2 regions of the Saccharococcus thermophilus genome follow, and region 1 is predicted to be linked to the other one. Evidence: a T-box and tRNA genes for the amino acid it is inferred to sense, from the RefSeq annotation. Region 1 holds a T-box; the other holds one or more tRNA genes.
The links. A T-box is a leader RNA that pairs with one kind of tRNA and senses whether it is charged. The one in region 1 lies ahead of ileS (isoleucine--tRNA ligase), so its partner is inferred to be a tRNA-Ile.
Positions count from the first base shown of each region.

Region 2: it encodes a tRNA-Ile, which carries the amino acid that the T-box ahead of ileS (isoleucine--tRNA ligase) is inferred to sense. The anticodon was not compared.

Region 1 covers NZ_JAASRS010000001.1:676,061-686,906, forward strand. The annotation lists gene BDD39_RS03645 (YlmH family RNA-binding protein) at 3-776, shown strand; gene BDD39_RS03650 (DivIVA domain-containing protein) at 851-1,363, shown strand; T-box leader at 1,410-1,627, shown strand; gene ileS (isoleucine--tRNA ligase) at 1,799-4,570, shown strand; gene lspA (signal peptidase II) at 4,690-5,157, shown strand; gene BDD39_RS03665 (RluA family pseudouridine synthase) at 5,158-6,072, shown strand; gene pyrR (bifunctional pyr operon transcriptional regulator/uracil phosphoribosyltransferase PyrR) at 6,252-6,791, shown strand; gene BDD39_RS03675 (solute carrier family 23 protein) at 6,928-8,235, shown strand; gene BDD39_RS03680 (aspartate carbamoyltransferase catalytic subunit) at 8,422-9,348, shown strand; gene BDD39_RS03685 (dihydroorotase) at 9,311-10,594, shown strand; gene BDD39_RS03690 (carbamoyl phosphate synthase small subunit) at 10,595-10,846, shown strand, end outside.
Region 2 covers NZ_JAASRS010000001.1:2,833,869-2,844,714, reverse strand. The annotation lists rRNA gene BDD39_RS14810 (23S ribosomal RNA) at 250-3,180, shown strand; rRNA gene rrf (5S ribosomal RNA) at 3,452-3,568, shown strand; tRNA gene BDD39_RS14800 (tRNA-Val) at 3,579-3,654, shown strand; tRNA gene BDD39_RS14795 (tRNA-Phe) at 3,826-3,901, shown strand; tRNA gene BDD39_RS14790 (tRNA-Thr) at 4,057-4,129, shown strand; tRNA gene BDD39_RS14785 (tRNA-Lys) at 4,284-4,359, shown strand; tRNA gene BDD39_RS14780 (tRNA-Leu) at 4,364-4,445, shown strand; tRNA gene BDD39_RS14775 (tRNA-Gly) at 4,459-4,533, shown strand; tRNA gene BDD39_RS14770 (tRNA-Leu) at 4,540-4,625, shown strand; tRNA gene BDD39_RS14765 (tRNA-Arg) at 4,629-4,705, shown strand; tRNA gene BDD39_RS14760 (tRNA-Pro) at 4,709-4,782, shown strand; tRNA gene BDD39_RS14755 (tRNA-Ala) at 4,796-4,871, shown strand; tRNA gene BDD39_RS14750 (tRNA-Met) at 4,890-4,963, shown strand; tRNA gene BDD39_RS14745 (tRNA-Ile) at 4,971-5,047, shown strand; tRNA gene BDD39_RS14740 (tRNA-Ser) at 5,063-5,155, shown strand; tRNA gene BDD39_RS14735 (tRNA-Met) at 5,401-5,477, shown strand; tRNA gene BDD39_RS14730 (tRNA-Asp) at 5,482-5,557, shown strand; tRNA gene BDD39_RS14725 (tRNA-Thr) at 5,713-5,788, shown strand; tRNA gene BDD39_RS14720 (tRNA-Ile) at 5,874-5,947, shown strand; tRNA gene BDD39_RS14715 (tRNA-Asn) at 6,137-6,211, shown strand; tRNA gene BDD39_RS14710 (tRNA-Ser) at 6,215-6,307, shown strand; tRNA gene BDD39_RS14705 (tRNA-Glu) at 6,316-6,387, shown strand; gene BDD39_RS14700 (B3/B4 domain-containing protein) at 6,663-7,328, opposite strand; gene queG (tRNA epoxyqueuosine(34) reductase QueG) at 7,400-8,542, shown strand; gene BDD39_RS14690 (amidase domain-containing protein) at 8,599-9,465, shown strand; gene trmL (tRNA (uridine(34)/cytosine(34)/5-carboxymethylaminomethyluridine(34)-2'-O)-methyltransferase TrmL) at 9,491-9,964, shown strand; gene BDD39_RS14680 (PrkA family serine protein kinase) at 10,284-10,846, shown strand, end outside.

The sequences.
Region 1 (10,846 bases):
CAATGGAAATATACCAGCATTTTCGCAAAGAGGAGCATCATTTTATTGACCAGGTGCTCGAGTGGCAAGAAGCAGTTAAGCGCCAGTACGCGCCTAAGCTTACCGACTTTTTAGACCCGCGTGAGCAGCAGATTGTCCAAAGCGTGATCGGCCGCGATGACGAAGTCCGCGTTTCCTTTTTTGGCGGCGCCCCGTTTGTGGAGCGGAAGCGGGCGCTTCTGTACCCGCCGTATTTTCAGCCGAGAGAAGAGGATTATGAAATTGCCTTATTTGAAGTCCGTTATGCGAGCAAATTTGTCAGCTTAGAGCATCGGCAAGTGTTAGGGGCGCTGATGTCGCTTGGTTTAAGGCGTGGAAAATTTGGCGATATTTTGCGCAAGGAGGAACAAATACAATTTCTTGCGGCAAATGAAGTGGCAGAGTATATTCGCCTCCATTTGCACGCGATTGGCAAAGCGACTGTTTCATTAGAAAAAAAGCCGCTTTCAGACATCATAATGCTGGAAGAAACGTGGCAAGATGCGTTGATTACCGTTTCGTCATTGCGGTTAGACGCGATCTTGTCCCAAGCTTTTCGCGTCTCGCGGCAGAAAATGCAATCCGCCATTGAAAACGGGCTTGTCAAAGTAAATTGGAAAGTAGTCGAGCAGGCACATTTTGAATGCGGGCAAGGAGATGTTCTTTCGGCACGCGGATTTGGCCGCTGTAAAATCATGGACATTGAAGGGAAGACAAAAAAAGAGAAGTGGCTTGTCCGCATCGGTCTGCAAAAATAATCGAATAATGGCAGGAATTTATAGAAAAATGTCGAATGATAAGGAAAGGAACTATGCAAACGGAGGTGGCCGTTGTGCCTTTAACGCCATTAGATATTCATAATAAAGAATTTAGCCGTGGATTTCGCGGTTATGATGAAGATGAAGTCAATGAGTTTCTTGATCAAGTGATTAAAGACTACGAAATGGTGATTCGCGAAAAAAAGCAGCTGGAAGAAAAGGTAGCGGAATTGACGGAAAAGCTCAATTACTTCACCAATATTGAGGAAACATTGAACAAATCGATTCTCGTCGCCCAAGAAACGGCGGAAGAAATAAAGCGCAGCGCGGAAAGAGAAGCGAAGCTCATCATCAAAGAGGCGGAGAAAAACGCGGAGCGCATCATTAGCGAGGCGCTGGCAAAGTCGCGGAAAATCGTGATGGAAATTGAAGACTTAAAGCGGCAGTCGAAAGTGCTTCGCACCCGTTTCCGCATGCTTGTCGAAGCGCAGCTCGAAATGCTTAATAGCAACGACTGGGATGATTTAATGGAATATGAAGTCCCGGAAATGGACGCGGAAAAAAAGGAAGAGCTGTCGCAATCTTGACGGCAGCCGATTTTTTCGCATATAATATCCAATAAAACGGACATATGTACTTACGATGAAAGGGACAGTAGCTCTTTCACCGCTTATTACAGCGAGCTGGGGATGGTGGAAGCCTGGCATAAGCGAAAGAGTGAAGATCACCCTGGAGTTCCATGCCGAACGGAAAAGTAGGCCATGGCGCGTCATTCACGTTACGAATGCAAAGTGGGCTATGGTATACATAGTCAATAAGGGTGGTACCGCGAGACCGTTCTCGTCCCTTTTTGGGAGAGGGCGGTTTTTCCGTTTTTCAGCGTCTCGCAAAATAACAGGGCATGCTTTTCCGCCATGGTTGGCGGGGGCGGTGCGCCGCGGAAAAACGATCATCCGCTTATATGATGAAAATTCGATATGGATGATAGGGTGATAGATCATACAATTGAAGGAGGAATGAATATGGATTACAAAGAAACGTTGTTAATGCCACAGACTGACTTTCCAATGCGTGGCAATTTGCCAAAACGCGAGCCGGAAATGCAAAAGAAATGGGAAGAAATGGACATTTACCGTAAAGTGCAGGAACGGACAAAAGGCCGTCCGTTGTTTGTGCTTCATGACGGGCCGCCGTATGCCAACGGCGATATTCATATGGGGCATGCATTAAATAAAATTTTAAAAGATATTATCGTCCGTTATAAATCAATGAGCGGTTATTGCGCACCATATGTCCCAGGCTGGGATACGCACGGCCTGCCGATTGAAACGGCGCTCGCGAAAAAAGGCATCGACCGCAAATCGATGAGCGTTGCGGAATTCCGCAAGCTTTGCGAACAATATGCGTACGAACAAATTGACAACCAGCGCGAGCAATTTAAGCGCCTTGGCGTGCGCGGCGACTGGGAAAACCCGTATATTACGCTGAAGCCGGAATATGAAGCCCAACAAATTAAAGTGTTTGGCGAAATGGCGAAAAAAGGGCTGATTTATAAAGGCTTAAAGCCGGTTTATTGGTCTCCGTCAAGCGAATCGGCATTGGCAGAAGCGGAAATTGAGTATAAAGACAAACGTTCGCCATCGATTTATGTTGCATTTCCGGTTAAAGACGGAAAAGGCGTATTGGACGGAGACGAAAAAATCGTCATCTGGACGACCACGCCATGGACGATTCCGGCCAACTTGGCGATCGCGGTTCATCCGGATTTAGACTATCAAGTCGTCGAAACAAACGGCCAAAAATACGTTGTTGCCGCCGCATTGCTAGAAGCGGTTGCCAAAGAAATCGGCTGGAATGAGTGGAATGTGGCAAAAACGGTCAAAGGAAAAGATTTAGAGTACGTCGTGGCCAAACATCCGTTTTATGACCGCGATTCTTTGGTCGTCTGCGGCGAGCATGTAACGACTGACGCCGGTACGGGCTGTGTTCACACCGCGCCTGGACATGGGGAAGACGACTTCATCGTTGGGCAGAAATACGGTCTGGATGTGCTCTGTCCGGTTGACGAACGCGGCTATATGACGAGCGAAGCGCCAGGCTTTGAAGGAATGTTTTACGATGAAGCAAACAAAGCCATTACACAAAAATTAGAAGAAGTCGGCGCGTTGTTAAAGCTTGGATTTATCACGCACTCGTATCCGCACGACTGGCGCACGAAACAGCCGACGATTTTCCGTGCCACGACACAATGGTTTGCATCCATCGATAAAATTCGCGATGAATTGCTCGAAGCTATTAAAGAAACAAAATGGATCCCAGAGTGGGGGGAAGTCCGCATCCATAATATGATTCGCGACCGCGGCGACTGGTGCATTTCCCGCCAGCGCGCATGGGGTGTGCCGATTCCAGTCTTTTATGGGGAAAACGGCGAGCCGATTATTACCGATGAAACGATCGAACACGTATCGAATTTATTCCGCCAATACGGTTCGAACGTTTGGTTTGAACGCGAAGCAAAAGACTTGTTGCCGGAAGGATTTACCCATCCGTCCAGCCCGAACGGCATCTTTACGAAAGAAACAGACATTATGGATGTATGGTTTGATTCTGGTTCTTCCCATCAAGCGGTTCTTTTGGAACGTGAGGATTTGCAGCGCCCGGCCGATTTATACTTAGAAGGTTCGGACCAATACCGCGGCTGGTTTAACTCGTCGCTGTCTACGGCGGTCGCCGTGACCGGAAAAGCGCCGTATAAAGCGGTATTGAGCCACGGATTCGTTCTTGACGGCGAAGGACGGAAAATGAGCAAATCGCTCGGCAATGTGGTCGTGCCGGCCAAAGTAATGGAACAGCTAGGCGCCGATATTTTGCGGCTTTGGGTTGCTTCCGTCGACTATCAAGCCGACGTCCGCATTTCCGACAGCATTTTAAAACAAGTGTCGGAAGTGTATCGTAAAATTCGCAATACGTTCCGCTTTATGCTCGGAAACTTATTTGACTTTAACCCGGAAACAGATGCCGTTGCGACAACCAAATTGCGCGAAGTGGACCGCTATATGCTTGCTAAATTAAACCGGTTGATCGCAAAAGTAAAACATGCATACGAAACATATGATTTTGCTGCCATTTACCATGATGTCAACCATTTCTGCACCGTCGATTTAAGCGCGTTTTACTTAGATTTTGCTAAAGATATTTTGTATATTGAAGCGGCCAATGACCATGCCCGCCGCTCGATTCAAACGGTATTGTACGAAACGGTCGTCGCGTTGACGAAACTGGTTGCGCCGATTTTGCCGCATACAGCCGATGAAGTGTGGGAGCATATTCCAAATCGCAAAGAAAAAGCGGAAAGCGTTCAGCTTGTCGATATGCCGGAGCCGGTGGCGCTCGATGGCGAAGAAGCGTTGATCGCCAAATGGGATGCGTTTATGAACTTGCGCGATGATGTGCTAAAAGCGCTCGAAGTGGCGCGCAATGAAAAAGTAATTGGCAAATCGTTAACCGCAAGCGTCGTCGTGTATCCGAAAAAAGAAGCGCGCCAGCTTTTACAATCGATTGAAGAAGATTTAAAACAGCTGTTTATTGTATCCGAGTTTGCGATTGCGGAAGATTATGAAAACGCTCCGGAAGATGCGCAAAAATTGGCCAATGTGGCCGTCGTCGTCAAACCGGCGGAAGGAGAAACATGCGAGCGTTGCTGGGTGGTAACGCCGGAAGTAGGAGAAGATGCGGATCATCCGACATTATGTCCTCGTTGCGCCCATATTGTGAAAGAACATTATTCCGCTTAATGCTGGCGGAGTTGCCGAAACTGCGGCGGCTCCGCTATTTTTATCGCATCATTCAATTGTCTATCATTACCTGATTATGCTACAATGCATTAGGTATGATAAACGTGAGTGGGGGTATTATGGTGATATACTATATCATTGCGCTGGCGATCATCGCCATCGATCAGTGGACAAAATGGCTTATCGTGAAGTATATGCGGCTCGGGGAAAGCATTGCCATTATTCCGAACGTGCTTTACATTACGTCCCATCGCAACCGCGGTGCAGCGTGGGGCATTTTACAAGGACAGTTTTGGCTTTTTTATTTGATTACCGTTATTGTTGTCGTCGGACTCATCGTGTATATCCAGCGCTTACCGCGCGGAGAAAGGCTGTTTGGCGTTGCCCTTGGCTTGATGCTCGGCGGGGCGCTCGGCAATTTTATTGATCGTCTTTTCCGTAAAGAAGTGGTCGATTTTATCCATACGTATATTGGTACATACAGCTTTCCGGTATTTAATATTGCCGATTCAGCGCTGACGATTGGCGTTGTTCTTCTTTTTATCAAAGTGTTTTTCTTCGCGACACCAGAAAAGGAGAATCAGTAAATGGAAGTCATTCAGTTTCACATTGACGAAGAATACGACAACGAACGCATTGACAAGGTCATTGCCGCGTTAAATGAAGAATGGTCGCGTTCGAAAGTACAGCAGTGGATCAAGAACGGACTCGTCACCGTCAACGATCGGTCTGTGAAAGCGAATTACAAATGCGAAGCAGGGGATGTGGTCGTTATCCGTCCGCCGGAGCCGGAGCCGCTCCATGTCGAGCCGGAAAATATCCCGCTTGATATTTATTATGAGGATGCGGATGTGCTTGTCGTCAACAAACCGCGCGGCATGGTCGTCCATCCAGCTCCCGGGCATATGCGCGGCACGCTCGTCAACGCTTTGCTTGCCCACTGCACGGATTTGTCCGGCATTAACGGCGTGCTGCGCCCAGGCATTGTTCATCGCATTGATAAAGATACGTCCGGCTTATTGATGGTGGCTAAAAACGATATAGCGCATCAGTCGCTTGTCGATCAGCTCGTGAAAAAAACGGTGACGCGCAAGTATAAAGCGATTGTTCATGGAGTGATTCCGCACGATTACGGCACGATTGACGCGCCGATCGGCCGCGATAAGCGAGACCGCAAAAAAATGGCGGTCACCGAGGAAAATGGAAAAGAGGCGGTCACTCATTTCCGCGTGCTCGAACGTTTCCGTCATTATACGTTTATCGAATGCCAGCTGGAAACAGGAAGAACGCATCAAATCCGCGTCCATATGAAGTATATCGGCTATCCGCTTGCCGGCGACCCGCAATACGGGCCGAAAAAGACACTGCCGATCGACGGACAAGCGCTGCATGCCGGCGTGCTCGGATTTACGCATCCGCGCACCGGCGAATATTTGGAATTTGAAGCGCCGCTTCCGCCTGAATTCGAAGAGATTTTACAATGGCTGCGAAAAAATGATTGACAACGCCGTCAAGACCACATACAATGAAATCAAGTGAATAAGAACCTTTAAATTCAGTCCTGTGAGGCTGAGAAGGGGTCGGATCAAGGAAATAAAAGGCATGGCATGTCCTTATTGTGTGTACGAACGGTTCCTCTCGCTTCTCAGGCGGGAGGATTTTTTTGTGGAGGTGAAGCGACATGCAAAAGGCCATCGTGATGGATGAACAGGCGATTCGCCGCGCTCTGACGCGGATTGCCCATGAAATTATCGAGCGCAATAAAGGAATTGAAGACTGTGTGTTGATCGGCATTAAAACACGCGGCATTTATTTAGCGAAACGGCTGGCAGAGCGGATTGAACAAATTGAAGGCAGTTCCATTCCAGTCGGTGAGTTGGATATCACCTTGTATCGTGATGACTTAACGGTCAAAACAGCGGATCACGAGCCGCTGGTGAAAGGAACGAACGTACCGTTTGAGGTGACCAATAAAAAGGTCATCTTAGTCGATGATGTGCTGTTTACAGGGCGCACGGTGCGCGCCGCGATGGATGCGGTGATGGACCTCGGGCGTCCGGCGAGAATTCAGCTTGCGGTGTTGGTGGATCGCGGCCATCGCGAACTGCCGATTCGCGCTGATTTCGTCGGCAAAAACGTGCCGACCTCGAGTTCGGAGTTGATTGTCGTCGAGCTAACCGAAGTGGATGAGTTGGATCAAGTGAGCATTCATGAAAAGTAAATGTCATCCCTTTTAAGCGCAGTCCCGTGAGGCTGCAAAAGGGCAGAATAGGCGCGTAGGCTATCTCTGTACCCTCTTTGCACCCTCAAGGGCAAAGAGGGTTTTTTGTGTAAAACGAGAAAGGAGTTTGGTAATGATGAACAAACCGGTATTGGATATTCAAGATCGTCCATCGACCATGCAATGGCTTACGCTTAGTTTGCAGCATTTATTCGCGATGTTCGGCGCGACGATTTTAGTGCCTTATTTAGTTGGATTAAGCCCGTCGATCGCTCTCATTACGAGCGGATTGGGGACGCTTGCCTTCCTAATCATTACGAAATGGCAAGTACCTGCCTATCTTGGCTCTTCCTTCGCCTTTATTTCACCGATTATCGCGACGAAAACGGCAGGTGGACCGGGAGCGGCGATGATCGGAAGCTTTCTCGCTGGATTGGTGTACGGCATCGTTGCACTCGTCATCAAAAAAGCGGGCTATCGCTGGATTATGAAGCTGTTGCCGCCGATTGTCGTCGGACCGGTGATCATCGTGATCGGCCTTGGATTAGCGAATACCGCAGTGAAAATGGCGATGAATAATCCGGATGGCAAATACAGTTTCACGTACTTTTCGGTTGCGCTTGTTACGCTGGCGGCAACGATCGTCTGCTCCGTGTTCTTGCGCGGCATACTCAGCCTTGTTCCGGTATTAGTCGGAATTATCGTCGGTTATATATACGCGCTGATCGTTGGAGTGGTCGATGTTTCGAAAATTGCGGAAGCAAAATGGTTCGAAATGCCGGATTTCCTCCTGCCGTTTGTCGATTATCCGGTGCACGTTACGTGGGATATTGTTATGCTCATGGTGCCAGTTGCAGTAGTAACGCTATCGGAACATATCGGACATCAGCTTGTGTTAAGTAAAGTCGTCGGGCGCGATCTCATTCAAAAACCGGGTTTGCACCGCTCTATTTTAGGTGACGGAACGGCGACGATGATTTCCGCGCTTCTCGGCGGTCCGCCAAAGACGACGTACGGTGAAAACATCGGAGTGCTGGCGATCACGCGCGTATACAGCGTCTATGTGCTCGCAGGAGCGGCGGTGATTGCGATTATCTTCGGCTTTGTCGGCAAAGTAACTGCGCTGATCAGCTCGATCCCGACTCCAGTCATGGGCGGCGTATCGATTCTGCTCTTTGGCATCATCGCATCGTCAGGATTGCGCATGCTGGTGGACAGCCGCATCGATTTCGGCGACAAACGCAACTTAGTCATCTCTTCTGTTATTTTAGTCATTGGCATCGGTGGCGCCGTATTAAAAATCACCGATAGCTTTCAAATTCAAGGCATGGCGCTGGCGGCGATTTGCGGTGTGATCTTAAACCTTATTTTGCCGGGGCGGCCGGAAGTGCAAGAAAACATGTTTGAAGTGCAAACGGAAAATAATAACGATCATGTGGCATAATTGCACCTTTTAATTAAGTCCAGAGAGACTTAAAAGGGTGTTACTGTATAAAAAAGGTAGGAGCAGCCGTTATCTATCTGCATGCGGCTCTTTTTCCCCACAAACAGCGTAACACCCTGTCCACTGGACAGGGGTTTTTTTATGAGATTCCTAGGATCGCAGAAATAGAAAAAGGAGCGAGAAACAATGACTCATTTGTTTACATTAACGGAATTATCTATAACGGAAATTAACCAGTTGTTGGATGAAGCGGAGCGGTTTTCAAAAGGAGGTTATTGGAAAGCAACAGAACCCGTTTTTGTCGCAAATTTGTTTTTCGAACCGAGCACGCGCACGAAATGCAGTTTTGAAATGGCGGAACGGAAACTCGGATTTCATGTTATTCCGTTTGATGCCGATATGTCGAGCGTGCAAAAAGGAGAAACGCTGTACGACACGGTCCGCACGCTTGAGTCCATCGGAGTGAACGCCGTTGTCATTCGCCATTCGGAAGATGCGTATTTTGAGGCGCTCCGTCATTCCATCCGTATTCCGATTATTAATGCCGGCGACGGCTGCGGGCATCATCCGACCCAATCGCTCTTAGATTTGCTCACCATCCGCCAAGAGTTTGGCGCATTTGCCGGGTTGACTGTGGCAATCATCGGCGATATTCGTCACAGCCGCGTCGCCCGCTCCAATGCCGAGGTGTTGACAAGACTGGGAGCGAAGGTGTTATTCTCGAGTCCGGAAGAATGGAAAGACGATGCGAATCCGTATGGCATGTACGTGGACATCGATACAGCAGTAGCGGAAGCGGATGTCGTCATGCTGCTGCGCATCCAGCATGAACGGCACGCGGAAAAAATGGGGCTGACAAAAGAACAGTATCATGAGCGCTATGGACTGACGCTGAAGCGGGCGAGAAAGATGAAAGCAAACAGCATTATTTTGCATCCGGCACCGGTCAACCGGGATGTCGAAATCGCCAGCAGCCTTGTTGAATCGGAACGCTCGCGCATTTTTAAGCAAATGGAAAACGGCGTCTATGTGCGAATGGCTGTATTAAAACGAGCAATTGAAGGGAGAATGGCCAATGGCAATTATTTTGAAAAATGGCAAGTCGTTCAATAAAGATGGTGTGATCGAACGGACGGAACTAAAAATCGAAAACGGAATCATTACCGCAATCGGACCGGAGTTACATAGAGAAGAAGCGGATGAAGTCATCGATGTACAAGAGAAGTTGATTTCAGCTGGATTTATTGATTTGCATGTTCACCTGCGCGAACCGGGCGGCGAAGAAAAGGAAACGATCGCAACCGGAACACTAGCGGCAGCAAAAGGCGGTTTTACGACGGTGGCGGCGATGCCAAATACCAATCCGGTGCCGGATACGAAAGAGCAAATGGAATGGCTTTGCGGACGGATTCGCGAAACGGCTTATGTCCATGTGCTTCCATACGCTGCGATTACGATGCGTCAGCAAGGTGAAGAACTGACTGATTTCGCCGCATTAAAAGAAGCGGGGGCGTTCGCGTTTACCGATGATGGGGTAGGAGTGCAGTCTGCCGGCATGATGTATGAAGCGATGAAGCGAGCCGCTGCACTGGATATGGCGATTGTCGCCCATTGCGAAGATAACACGTTAACGAATCGCGGTGTGGTGCATGATGGCGAATTTGCGCGCCGCCACGGGCTAAATGGCATCCCGTCCGTATGCGAATCGGTTCATATCGCGCGCGATGTGCTGCTGGCGGAAGCAACAGGCTGTCACTACCATGTATGCCACATCAGCACGAAAGAATCGGTCCGCGTTGTCCGCGATGCAAAGCGGGCAGGCATTCGCGTCACCGCGGAAGTGACGCCGCACCATCTTCTTTTGTGCGATGAGGATATTCCAAATCCGGACGCGAATTATAAGATGAATCCGCCGCTTCGCAGCAAAGAAGACCGCGAAGCGTTAATTGAGGCGCTGATTGATGGAACGATCGACTTTATCGCAACTGACCATGCCCCGCATACGAAAGCGGAAAAACAAAAAGGAATCAATGCCGCTCCATTTGGCATTGTCGGCTTGGAAACGGCGTTTCCGCTCCTTTATACCTATTTGGTCGAAACGAACACATTGATGTTAAAACAGTTAATTGACTTGCTGACGATTAGGCCAGCGCAAAGCTTTGGTCTGCCGCTTGGAAAACTTGCCGTCGGCGAGCGGGCGGATATTACGATTATAGATTTAGAGGCCGAAGAAGTGATTAATCCGCAGACGTTTGTATCCAAAGGGAAAAATACCCCATTTGCCGGTTGGAAATGCAAGGGTTGGCCGGTGATGACGTTTGTTAACGGAAAACTAGTTTGGCAGAAAGGAAGAGAGTAAATGAAACGGCAACTTGTACTAGAAGACGGTACATTTTTTATCGGGGACGCGTTTGGAAGCACGGAAAAAATGGTCGGAGAAGTAGTGTTTAATACCGGAATGACCGGTTATCAAGAAATTTTAACCGACCCTTCTTATTGCGGACAAATTGTAACAATGACATATCCGCTCATCGGCAACTATGGCATTAACCGCGATGATTTTGAGTCGATTGAACCGCATGTTCACGGCTTCATTGTGAAAGAAGTGTGC
Region 2 (10,846 bases), 2.2 Mb from region 1:
GGAATGTTGGTTATTCCTTCAAATGTTTTGCGCCTGCGTCTTCTAGTGAATTCGAAGAAGTTGGATTCCTCGGCGCAAGGCAGCAAAGAAGCTGATTCAAGGCAGTAGCCTTGTTCAGTTTTGAAGGAACATGTTATGTGTTCTTTCAATCAGTTTCGTTCCTTGAAAACTAGATAACCGAAAAGAAAAGCGGAGGCGCCGCGGTTAGGCGCCGAAGTTAGACAAAGGAAGAAGCCGAGAAGCGCTGTTGGTTAAGTTAGAAAGGGCGCACGGTGGATGCCTTGGCACTAGGAGCCGATGAAGGACGGGGCAAACGCCGAAACGCTTCGGGGAGCTGTAAGCAAGCGTTGATCCGGAGATGTCCGAATGGGGGAACCCACTGTCCGTAATGGGACAGTATCCATACCTGAATCCATAGGGTATGGAGGGCACACCCGGGGAACTGAAACATCTTAGTACCCGGAGGAGAAGAAAGCAATAGCGATTCCCTGAGTAGCGGCGAGCGAAACGGGAACAGCCCAAACCAAGAGGCTTGCCTCTTGGGGTTGTAGGACCACTCACATGGGAGTGACAAAGGAACGGGGTAGACGAAGCGGTCTGGAAAGGCCCGCCAGAGAAGGTGACAGCCCTGTAGTCGAAACTTCGTTCCCTCCCGAGTGGCTCCTGAGTACGGCGGGACACGGGGAATCCCGTCGGAAGCAGGGAGGACCATCTCCCAAGGCTAAATACTCCCTAGTGACCGATAGTGAACCAGTACCGTGAGGGAAAGGTGAAAAGCACCCCGGAAGGGGAGTGAAAGAGAACCTGAAACCGTGTGCCTACAAGTAGTCAGAGCCCGTTGATGGGTGATGGCGTGCCTTTTGTAGAATGAACCGGCGAGTTACGATGACGTGCGAGGTTAAGTCGAAGAGACGGAGCCGCAGCGAAAGCGAGTCTGAATAGGGCGTTCAGTACGTCGTCGTAGACCCGAAACCAGGTGATCTACCCATGTCCAGGGTGAAGGTAGGGTAACACCTACTGGAGGCCCGAACCCACGCACGTTGAAAAGTGCGGGGATGAGGTGTGGGTAGGGGTGAAATGCCAATCGAACTTGGAGATAGCTGGTTCTCCCCGAAATAGCTTTAGGGCTAGCCTCAAGGGAAGAGTCTTGGAGGTAGAGCACTGATTGAGCTAGGGGCCCTCATCGGGTTACCGAACTCAGTCAAACTCCGAATGCCAATGACTTATCCTTGGGAGTCAGACTACGAGTGATAAGATCCGTGGTCGAGAGGGAAACAGCCCAGATCACCAGCTAAGGTCCCTAAGTGCACGTTAAGTGGAAAAGGATGTGGAGTTGCCCAGACAACCAGGATGTTGGCTTAGAAGCAGCCATCATTTAAAGAGTGCGTAATAGCTCACTGGTCGAGTGACTCTGCGCCGAAAATGTACCGGGGCTAAACGTGCCACCGAAGCTGTGGGATGACCGTTGGTCATCGGTAGGGGAGCGTTCTAAGGGCGTCGAAGCGAGACCGGAAGGACTCGTGGAGCGCTTAGAAGTGAGAATGCCGGTATGAGTAGCGAAAACAGAGGTGAGAATCCTCTGCACCGAAAGCCTAAGGGTTCCTGAGGAAGGTTCGTCCGCTCAGGGTTAGTCGGGACCTAAGCCGAGGCCGAAAGGCGTAGGTGATGGGCAACAGGTAGAGATTCCTGTACCACCTCCTCACCGTTTGAGCGATGGGGGGACGCAGGAAGGTAGGGCGAGCAGGCTGCTGGAATAGCCTGTCCAAGCGGTTAGGCTGCCAGATAGGCAAATCCGTCTGGCGCAAAGGCGGAGCCGTGATGGCGAAGGGACCATCGGTCCCGAAGTCCCCGATCCTACACTGCCAAGAAAAGCCTCTAGCGAGGTGAGAGGTGCCCGTACCGCAAACCGACACAGGTAGGCGAGGAGAGAATCCTAAGGTGCGCGGGAGAACTCTCGTTAAGGAACTCGGCAAAATGACCCCGTAACTTCGGGAGAAGGGGTGCTCTCTTGGGTGAATAGCCCGAGGGAGCCGCAGTGAAAAGGCCCAAGCGACTGTTTATCAAAAACACAGGTCTCTGCGAAGCCGAAAGGCGAAGTATAGGGGCTGACACCTGCCCGGTGCTGGAAGGTTAAGGGGAGCGCTTAGCGCAAGCGAAGGTGCGAACCGAAGCCCCAGTAAACGGCGGCCGTAACTATAACGGTCCTAAGGTAGCGAAATTCCTTGTCGGGTAAGTTCCGACCCGCACGAAAGGTGTAACGACTTGGGCACTGTCTCAACGAGAGACCCGGTGAAATTATACTACCTGTGAAGATGCAGGTTACCCGCGACAGGACGGAAAGACCCCGTGGAGCTTTACTGCAGCCTGATATGGAATTTTGGTATCGCTTGTACAGGATAGGTGGGAGCCTGGGAAGCCGGAGCGCCAGCTTCGGTGGAGGCGCCGGTGGGATACCACCCTGGCGGTATTGAAATTCTAACCCGCACCCCTGATCGGGGTGGGAGACAGTGTCAGGTGGGCAGTTTGACTGGGGCGGTCGCCTCCCAAAAGGTAACGGAGGCGCCCAAAGGTTCCCTCAGAATGGTTGGAAATCATTCGTAGAGTGCAAAGGCACAAGGGAGCTTGACTGCGAGACGGACAGGTCGAGCAGGGACGAAAGTCGGGCTTAGTGATCCGATGGTTCCGTATGGAAGGGCCATCGCTCAACGGATAAAAGCTACCCCGGGGATAACAGGCTGATCTCCCCCAAGAGTCCACATCGACGGGGAGGTTTGGCACCTCGATGTCGGCTCATCGCATCCTGGGGCTGTAGTCGGTCCCAAGGGTTGGGCTGTTCGCCCATTAAAGCGGTACGCGAGCTGGGTTCAGAACGTCGTGAGACAGTTCGGTCCCTATCCGTCGCGGGCGCAGGAAATTTGAGAGGAGCTGTCCTTAGTACGAGAGGACCGGGATGGACGCACCGCTGGTGTACCAGTTGTCCCGCCAGGGGCACCGCTGGGTAGCTATGTGCGGAAGGGATAAGCGCTGAAAGCATCTAAGCGTGAAGCCCCCCTCAAGATGAGATTTCCCATCGCGTCAAGCGAGTAAGATCCCTCGAAGATGACGAGGTCGATAGGTCCGAGGTGGAAGCGTGGCGACACGTGCAGCTGACGGATACTAATCGATCGAGGACTTAACCACACGAAAAGCGGAGGTGCCGCGCTTAGCTCTCGAAGCCAAATGTTCTTCGCCCGCTGAGGTGCTTGCACCTCAAGGGAGAAGGTTATTTGGCGCAAGAGAGCTAGGCACCGGAGCTAGACATCATGAAAAGCGTAGGTACCTCCGGAGCTAGACACCACGAAAAGCGCAGACGTCTGGCTTCTTCCAAACAGACGGTTATCTAGTTTTGAAGGAATGAAATCCTCTTGACAATGAATATAGTTCCATTATAATAAAATTTGTCCATCGTTTGCCTAGTGACTATAGCGGAGAGGAAACACCCGTTCCCATCCCGAACACGGAAGTTAAGCTCTCCAGCGCCGATGGTAGTTGGGGCCAGCGCCCCTGCAAGAGTAGGTCGTCGCTAGGCAAGTTTATATGGAGGATTAGCTCAGCTGGGAGAGCACTTGCCTTACAAGCAAGGGGTCGGCGGTTCGATCCCGTCATCCTCCACCACGATTGTATGACTGATTTGGCTCGGTAGCGACGAGCAATACTTCCATGAATATGCTACGAGTTGTCCTGACGCATCTAACATCATTGAATCAGCTAGAAGAGGAAGGGACACAGAACATAAACTTAGCTAGTAGAGGAAGAGGCAACGAATAAAAGTTCGAAAATGTATATGGCTCGGTAGCTCAGTCGGTAGAGCAAAGGACTGAAAATCCTTGTGTCGGCGGTTCGATTCCGTCCCGAGCCACCACTTAAATATATCCTATGCCGGCTTAGCTCATTGGTAGAGACGAGCCTAAGCTTCTGTGAATATGCTACGAGTTGTCCCGACGCATCCACTTCTGTGAATAAACTGGTAGAGGAAGGGACACAAAAAAATTAAGGGTATATATCAATGTTTTTTATGCCGGCTTAGCTCAATTGGTAGAGCAACTGACTTGTAATCAGTAGGTTGCGGGTTCAAGTCCTGCAGCCGGCATCCCTATAATGTACGAGCCATTAGCTCAGCAGGGGAAGCAACGAGCCTAAGCTTCGATGAATCTGCTGCGAGTTGTCCCGACGCATTTGACACCTTTGAATTCGCTAGTAGAGGAAGGGACAACAAAAATACTGAGTGTCCTGATTTCATATATGAGCCATTAGCTCAGTCGGTAGAGCATCTGACTTTTAATCAGAGGGTCGGAGGTTCGAGTCCTCCATGGCTCACCACTTTGCGGGTGTGGCGGAATTGGCAGACGCACCAGACTTAGGATCTGGCGCCTCACGGCGTGGGGGTTCAAGTCCCTCCACCCGCATACTTAGGTGTATGCGGAAGTAGTTCAGTGGTAGAACACCACCTTGCCAAGGTGGGGGTCGCGGGTTCGAACCCCGTCTTCCGCTCCACCATTCGCCGGGGTGGCGGAATTGGCAGACGCACAGGACTTAAAATCCTGGGGTAGGTAACTACCGTGCCGGTTCGAGTCCGGCCCTCGGCACATGCGCTCGTAGCTCAATTGGATAGAGCATCTGACTACGGATCAGAAGGTTAGGGGTTCGAATCCTCTCGAGCGCGCCATAGCGGGAAGTAGCTCAGCTTGGTAGAGCACATGGTTTGGGACCATGGGGTCGCAGGTTCGAATCCTGTCTTCCCGATTTTAGTGAATATGGGGCCTTAGCTCAGCTGGGAGAGCGCCTGCTTTGCACGCAGGAGGTCATCGGTTCGATCCCGATAGGCTCCACCATTTCATTAACTAGTTCATGGCGGCGTAGCTCAGCTGGCTAGAGCGTACGGTTCATACCCGTGAGGTCGGGGGTTCGATCCCCTCCGCCGCCATTATAATGGACCTTTAGCTCAGCTGGTTAGAGCAGACGGCTCATAACCGTCCGGTCGTAGGTTCGAGTCCTACAAGGTCCACCATATTTTCAATATGTTGGAGGAGTACCCAAGTCTGGCTGAAGGGGTCGGTCTTGAAAACCGAGAGGCGCCACAAGGCGCGCGGGGGTTCGAATCCCTCCTCCTCCGCCATAAAGGAAATGGACAACTGTTTTGGTTTTGTATCGTCGCGGGGTGGAGCAACGAGCCTAAGCTTCTGTGAATATGCTACGAGTTGTCCCGACGCATCTAACATCGTTGAATCAGCTAGAAGAGGAAGGGACAGCGAAAGAATCCACTCCGAGTTGCCTCGACGCATTTGACACCTTTGAATTGGCTAGTAGAGGAAGAGGCAACGAATTTAATTAAGCCATTCTAAATTCAATTATTTTTATCGTCGCGGGGTGGAGCAGTCCGGTAGCTCGTCGGGCTCATAACCCGAAGGTCGCAGGTTCAAATCCTGCCCCCGCAACCAATATGGTCCCGTAGTGTAGTGGTTAACATGCCTGCCTGTCACGCAGGAGATCGCGGGTTCGAGTCCCGTCGGGACCGCCATTCCAAAATTCTCTATGTCGGCTTAGCTCAATTGGTAGAGACGAGCCTAAGCTTCTGTGAATATGCTGCGAGTTGTCCCGACGCATCTACATCTGTGAATAAACTGGCAGAGGAAGGGACACAAAAAAATTAAGGGTATATATAAATGTTGTTATGCCGGCTTAGCTCAATTGGTAGAGCAACTGACTTGTAATCAGTAGGTTGCGGGTTCAAGTCCTGCAGCCGGCACCAGAATGTGGCGACTATGGCGAAGTGGTTAACGCACCAGATTGTGGCTCTGGCATTCGTGGGTTCGATTCCCATCACCCGCTTTCTTGGGCCTATAGCTCAGCTGGTTAGAGCGCACGCCTGATAAGCGTGAGGTCGGTGGTTCAAGTCCACTTAGGCCCACTATTGCATTTTATCTTGTAGTAAGTTAAACTATAGTTAAGTTCGTTTTATCCCGTAATCGCTTACCGATGAAGAATACATCCATGAATCCACTCTGAGTTACTTTGACGTGTCTAGCTTCTTGGAGATGGCTAGCAGAGGAAGAGGCAGAGGATACGCTAAAGGCGATCTGTTGTTACGTTTTATTATTCCGCAATAGCTCAGCGGTAGAGCAACCGGCTGTTAACCGGTAGGTCGTAGGTTCGAATCCTACTTGCGGAGCCATACGGAGAAGTACCCAAGTGGCTGAAGGGGACGGTTTGCTAAACCGTTAGGTCGCAGTTTTGCGGCGCGCGGGTTCAAATCCCGCCTTCTCCGCCATCGAACATGGCCCGTTGGTCAAGTGGTTAAGACACCGCCCTTTCACGGCGGTAACACGGGTTCGAATCCCGTACGGGTCATCAAAGCACCGGAATAACTGGTGCTTTTCTTCTTTTCTCCTTTATGTATAAAATAGGAATAGCAGGAAAAACGAAATTTGTCGAATTTTGCGTTTTATCGTTGCAATATCTTACATTGTCTGTTATAATAATGTTAGTTTCATTTAAAAAAAGAAACATGGTACTGCGGGTTCGATTTTCATTACCCGCTCCATTACAAATAATGGTTATGGGGACAACGCAGTGTTTCGTTTCTAAAAAAGAACGAGGCATTGCGTTTTTTATTTTTTGTATTTTTATATTAATAATTTAAACGTTGCTTCTCCGCCATGAATTTGAAAAAACATGTTTTTCATTGACCCCAATATTCTTTCACATTGTTCTCGTGGCGTAGAAGGCAATAAATAGACAATTTGCAAGGCGTTTTTTGTTTCTTTTGTTACAGCGGTCCGCTCGGAATCGACAATCGGACTGCCGAAAGGTCCGCGCATATCTTTCGACACGAGTTTGCGGGAAAAGTTGACGGTGCGCCCATTAATCGCCATATATTCATCTTGCTCGGTTCCGATATCAATTGTAATAGGTCCTTCCAGTTTATCGAGGTCATAAATCCCGATTGGAATTTTATAATACAGCGAAAAGAAATTATTTACGTCGGCTGCGGAATGAATCGTTGAGATAAAACTTTTCTTCTGAATCCGCCGATATAAACTCTCAGAAGAAGGACGGTATCTGCTTGGGTCCGTACCAATGGTTTTAAAGACTTTACGCCATTCCGCTAACTCAGGAATATCGGCAATAGCAGTTTCCTGCAGATCAAAATAAATCGATTCTTGAAATAATTGGAGTCTTCCTTTTAGCATTTGCGGAGAATCGTCCACGACGATATGATGATAACGGATAATCCCAACTTTAAATTCGGGGATTATTTGTTTAAGCGTGTTGGCAACAATCGCTTCCATGCATTCTCACCTCGGATTTTTTTCTTTTATTGTAACATAGATCACGAGATTGGATGAAAGGAGGGCTTGCGATGAATGTGGTGGCACTTAAACAGGAGATTATTGCATATAGCAAAACAATTGGAATTGATAAAATCGGCTTTGCCAGCGCAGATCCGTTTGTGGAGCTAAAGGAGCGGTTACGCCGCCAGCAGGAATTAGGATATCAATCGGGATTTGAAGAGCCGGATATTGAAAAGAGAACAAATCCTTCCTTGCTTTTGCCGGAAGCAAAGTCGATTATTGCCATTGCTTTGGCGTATCCATCGAAAATGAAAAACGCTCCCCGCGGCACGAGGACGGAAAGAAGAGGAATTTTTTGCCGGGCATCATGGGGGAAGGACTACCACGATATTTTGCGGGAGCGTCTTGAAAAATTAGAAGCATTTATTTTGGAAAAAGTACCACAGGCCCGCGTCAAATCCATGGTAGATACGGGGGAACTGGCAGACCGCGCTGTTGCCGAGCGCGCAGGGATTGGCTGGAGCGGGAAAAACTGTTCCATTATTACTCCCGAGTTTGGCTCCTTTGTTTATTTAGGAGAGATGATTACCAATATTCCATTTCCCCCCGATGAACCGATTGAGAGCCGCTGCGGTACGTGCACAAAGTGTATTGATGCTTGCCCGACAGGAGCGCTTGTGCAAGGCGGACAGTTAAATGCGCAGCGATGCATCGCATTTTTAACGCAAACGAAAGGCTTTTTAGCCGATGAGTTTCGCGATAAAATTGGAAACCGTTTATATGGATGCGATACGTGCCAAATGGTTTGTCCGGAAAATAAGGGAAAAGATTTTCACTTACACCCAGAGATGGAACCAGATCCGGAAGTAGCAAAACCAAAGCTAATCCCGCTTTTGCATATCAGCAACCGCGAATTTAAAGAAAAATTTGGTCCGATTGCCGGATCGTGGCGCGGGAAAAAACCGATTCAACGCAATGCCATTTTAGCTTTAGCACATTATAAGGATAAAACAGCTATCCCGCATTTGTTAAAGTTATTAAGAGAAGACAGCCGTCCGGTCATTCGCGGTACGGCAGCATGGGCGCTCGGAAAAATTGGCGATACAAGCGTAATTGTGGATTTACAAGAAGCGAGCCAAACAGAAACAGACCCGGAAGTTCTTGCCGAAATAGAAAAAGGACTGCAATTGTTGCAAGCATCGAAAGAATAGGGAAAATTTCGCTCCTCCGTCACATAAGGTAGTAAAAAAAGAAAGTGGGGAGCGGCGTGAAAAAGCAACTACAACATTTGCTTACAAAGCGGGCGCAGCTATTTGTTTCCATAAGGGACGATATGATGGAAGAAGCGGTGGAGAGAAAACGGCAGCTATGTGAAAAACGCGGGGCGGAAATGGTTCGTTGTACGATCCATTGCCAAGTTGTAGGCAGGCATGTAATGGAAAACGAAGCAAGGCTTACTTATCTCGCACATTATCAGTTTTTGATCAAGCATGGCAGCAAGATGTATGTGGAGGAGCAAATAGAGGAAAGACAGGCGTATTTTATGCACGGAGAATTAATAAAGGATGAAAAGGTGAGCAAAGCGGATGAGAGAATGGATTCTCCGCGTTTAGAACGCGAGATGCCAGTGGATGAACGAATTTCGTATGAATATAATCGGGCAAAGGCGGTGCGTTATGCGGAAACATGGTGGAACAACTACAATCCAGCGTTTCCACGGTTTGAGGTAGATTGCACGAATTTTATTTCCCAATGTTTATACGCAGGTGGAGCGCCGATGACTGGATATCCAAATCGCGCCAAAGGATGGTGGTGCAAAAACAACAATTGGAGCTATAGTTGGGCGGTGGCAAATTCTTTCCGTTGGTACTTAAGCGGATCACGTGTTGGATTACAAGCGGTTGAAGTATCGTCACCAGAACAATTGATGGCTGGAGATGTTATTTGTTATGATTTTCAAGGGGACGGCCGTTTTGATCATTCGACGATCGTTGTGGCGAAGGATAAAGATGGGATGCCGCTAGTAAATGCACATACTACCAACAGCCGCATGCGTTACTGGTCGTACGAAGATTCTAGTGCGTACACACCAAAGATTCGCTACAAGTTTTTTCATATTATCGACCGAAAATAATCAAATCGTTTGAGGTGAAGCAACTATGCCACTACATGTAGTATTGTACCAGCCAGAAATTCCAGCAAATACGGGAAATATCGCCCGTACCTGTGCAGCAACAGACACAGCGCTTCATTTGATTCGTCCGCTCGGCTTTTCAACGGATGATAAAATGCTAAAGCGTGCAGGGCTCGACTATTGGCCATATGTTAATATTTCTTATTATGATTCATTAGATGAGTTATTTGAACAGTATCCGCACGGAGAATTTTACTTTATTACGAAGTTTGGCAAAAAATACTATGATTCCTTTGATTTTAGCGATACCGAAAAAGATCTTTTCTTTGTGTTTGGCCGGGAAACGACGGGATTGCCGAAAGATTTGCTGGAGGCGAATATGGATCGTTGCCTGCGCATTCCAATGAACGACAAAGTCCGCTCCTTAAATTTATCCAATACAGCGGCGATTTTGGTGTATGAAGCATTGCGCCAGCAAAAATTTAACGGTTTATTTTAATGAAAAAAACGACCTTCTGAAACGGAGGTCGTTTTTTTCCGCGTTAATTTTTTACGCCTGGCTTATCTTCATAACCAGCTGTAAAGATGGCAGTTAAGAAAGCGATCATGACGCCTAATACAAGCAATGTACGCATCCCTGCTTCCTCCTTTATGAAATGATGGCTCCATCTCTCATTATAGCGAATATGACAAGCGTTGTGAATGGAAGCACGGTTGGAACCATGTGACAAAATTTTTTTTGCAACGAATGATACAGGACATCCTTGCATACATTGTAATAATCCTGCTGTTAGACATCAAGGATAAGGAGGTCCTTTATGGATATTTTAAAGAAAATTGCACGATATCGGGAAGAAGAAGAGCGGTTAAGATGGGAAGGAACGTTTGCGGAGTATTTAGAGATTTTGAAAGAAAAGCCTTGGATTGCTCAGTCCGCACATTCACGCGTTTATAATATGATTAAAGATGCAGGAGTAGAGGAAGTAAACGGAAGAAAACGGTATAAATTTTTCAGCAATCAATTGTTTGGATTAGAAGAAGCGCTCGAACGTCTGGTGGAAGAATATTTCCATCCAGCGGCAAAACGGTTGGATGTGCGCAAACGGATTTTGTTACTAATGGGACCTGTCGGTGGTGGAAAATCAACGCTTGTTACATTGCTAAAACGGGGGCTAGAGGAGTATTCGAAAACAGAACGCGGTGCCGTATATGCGATTAAAGGCTGCCCGATGCACGAAGATCCGCTTCATTTAATTCCCCATCATTTACGTGACGATTTTTATAGGGAATATGGGATCCGCATTGAAGGAGAACTTTCACCATTGAACATGATGCGATTGGAAAAAGAATATGGCGGGCGTATTGAAGATGTCATGGTAGA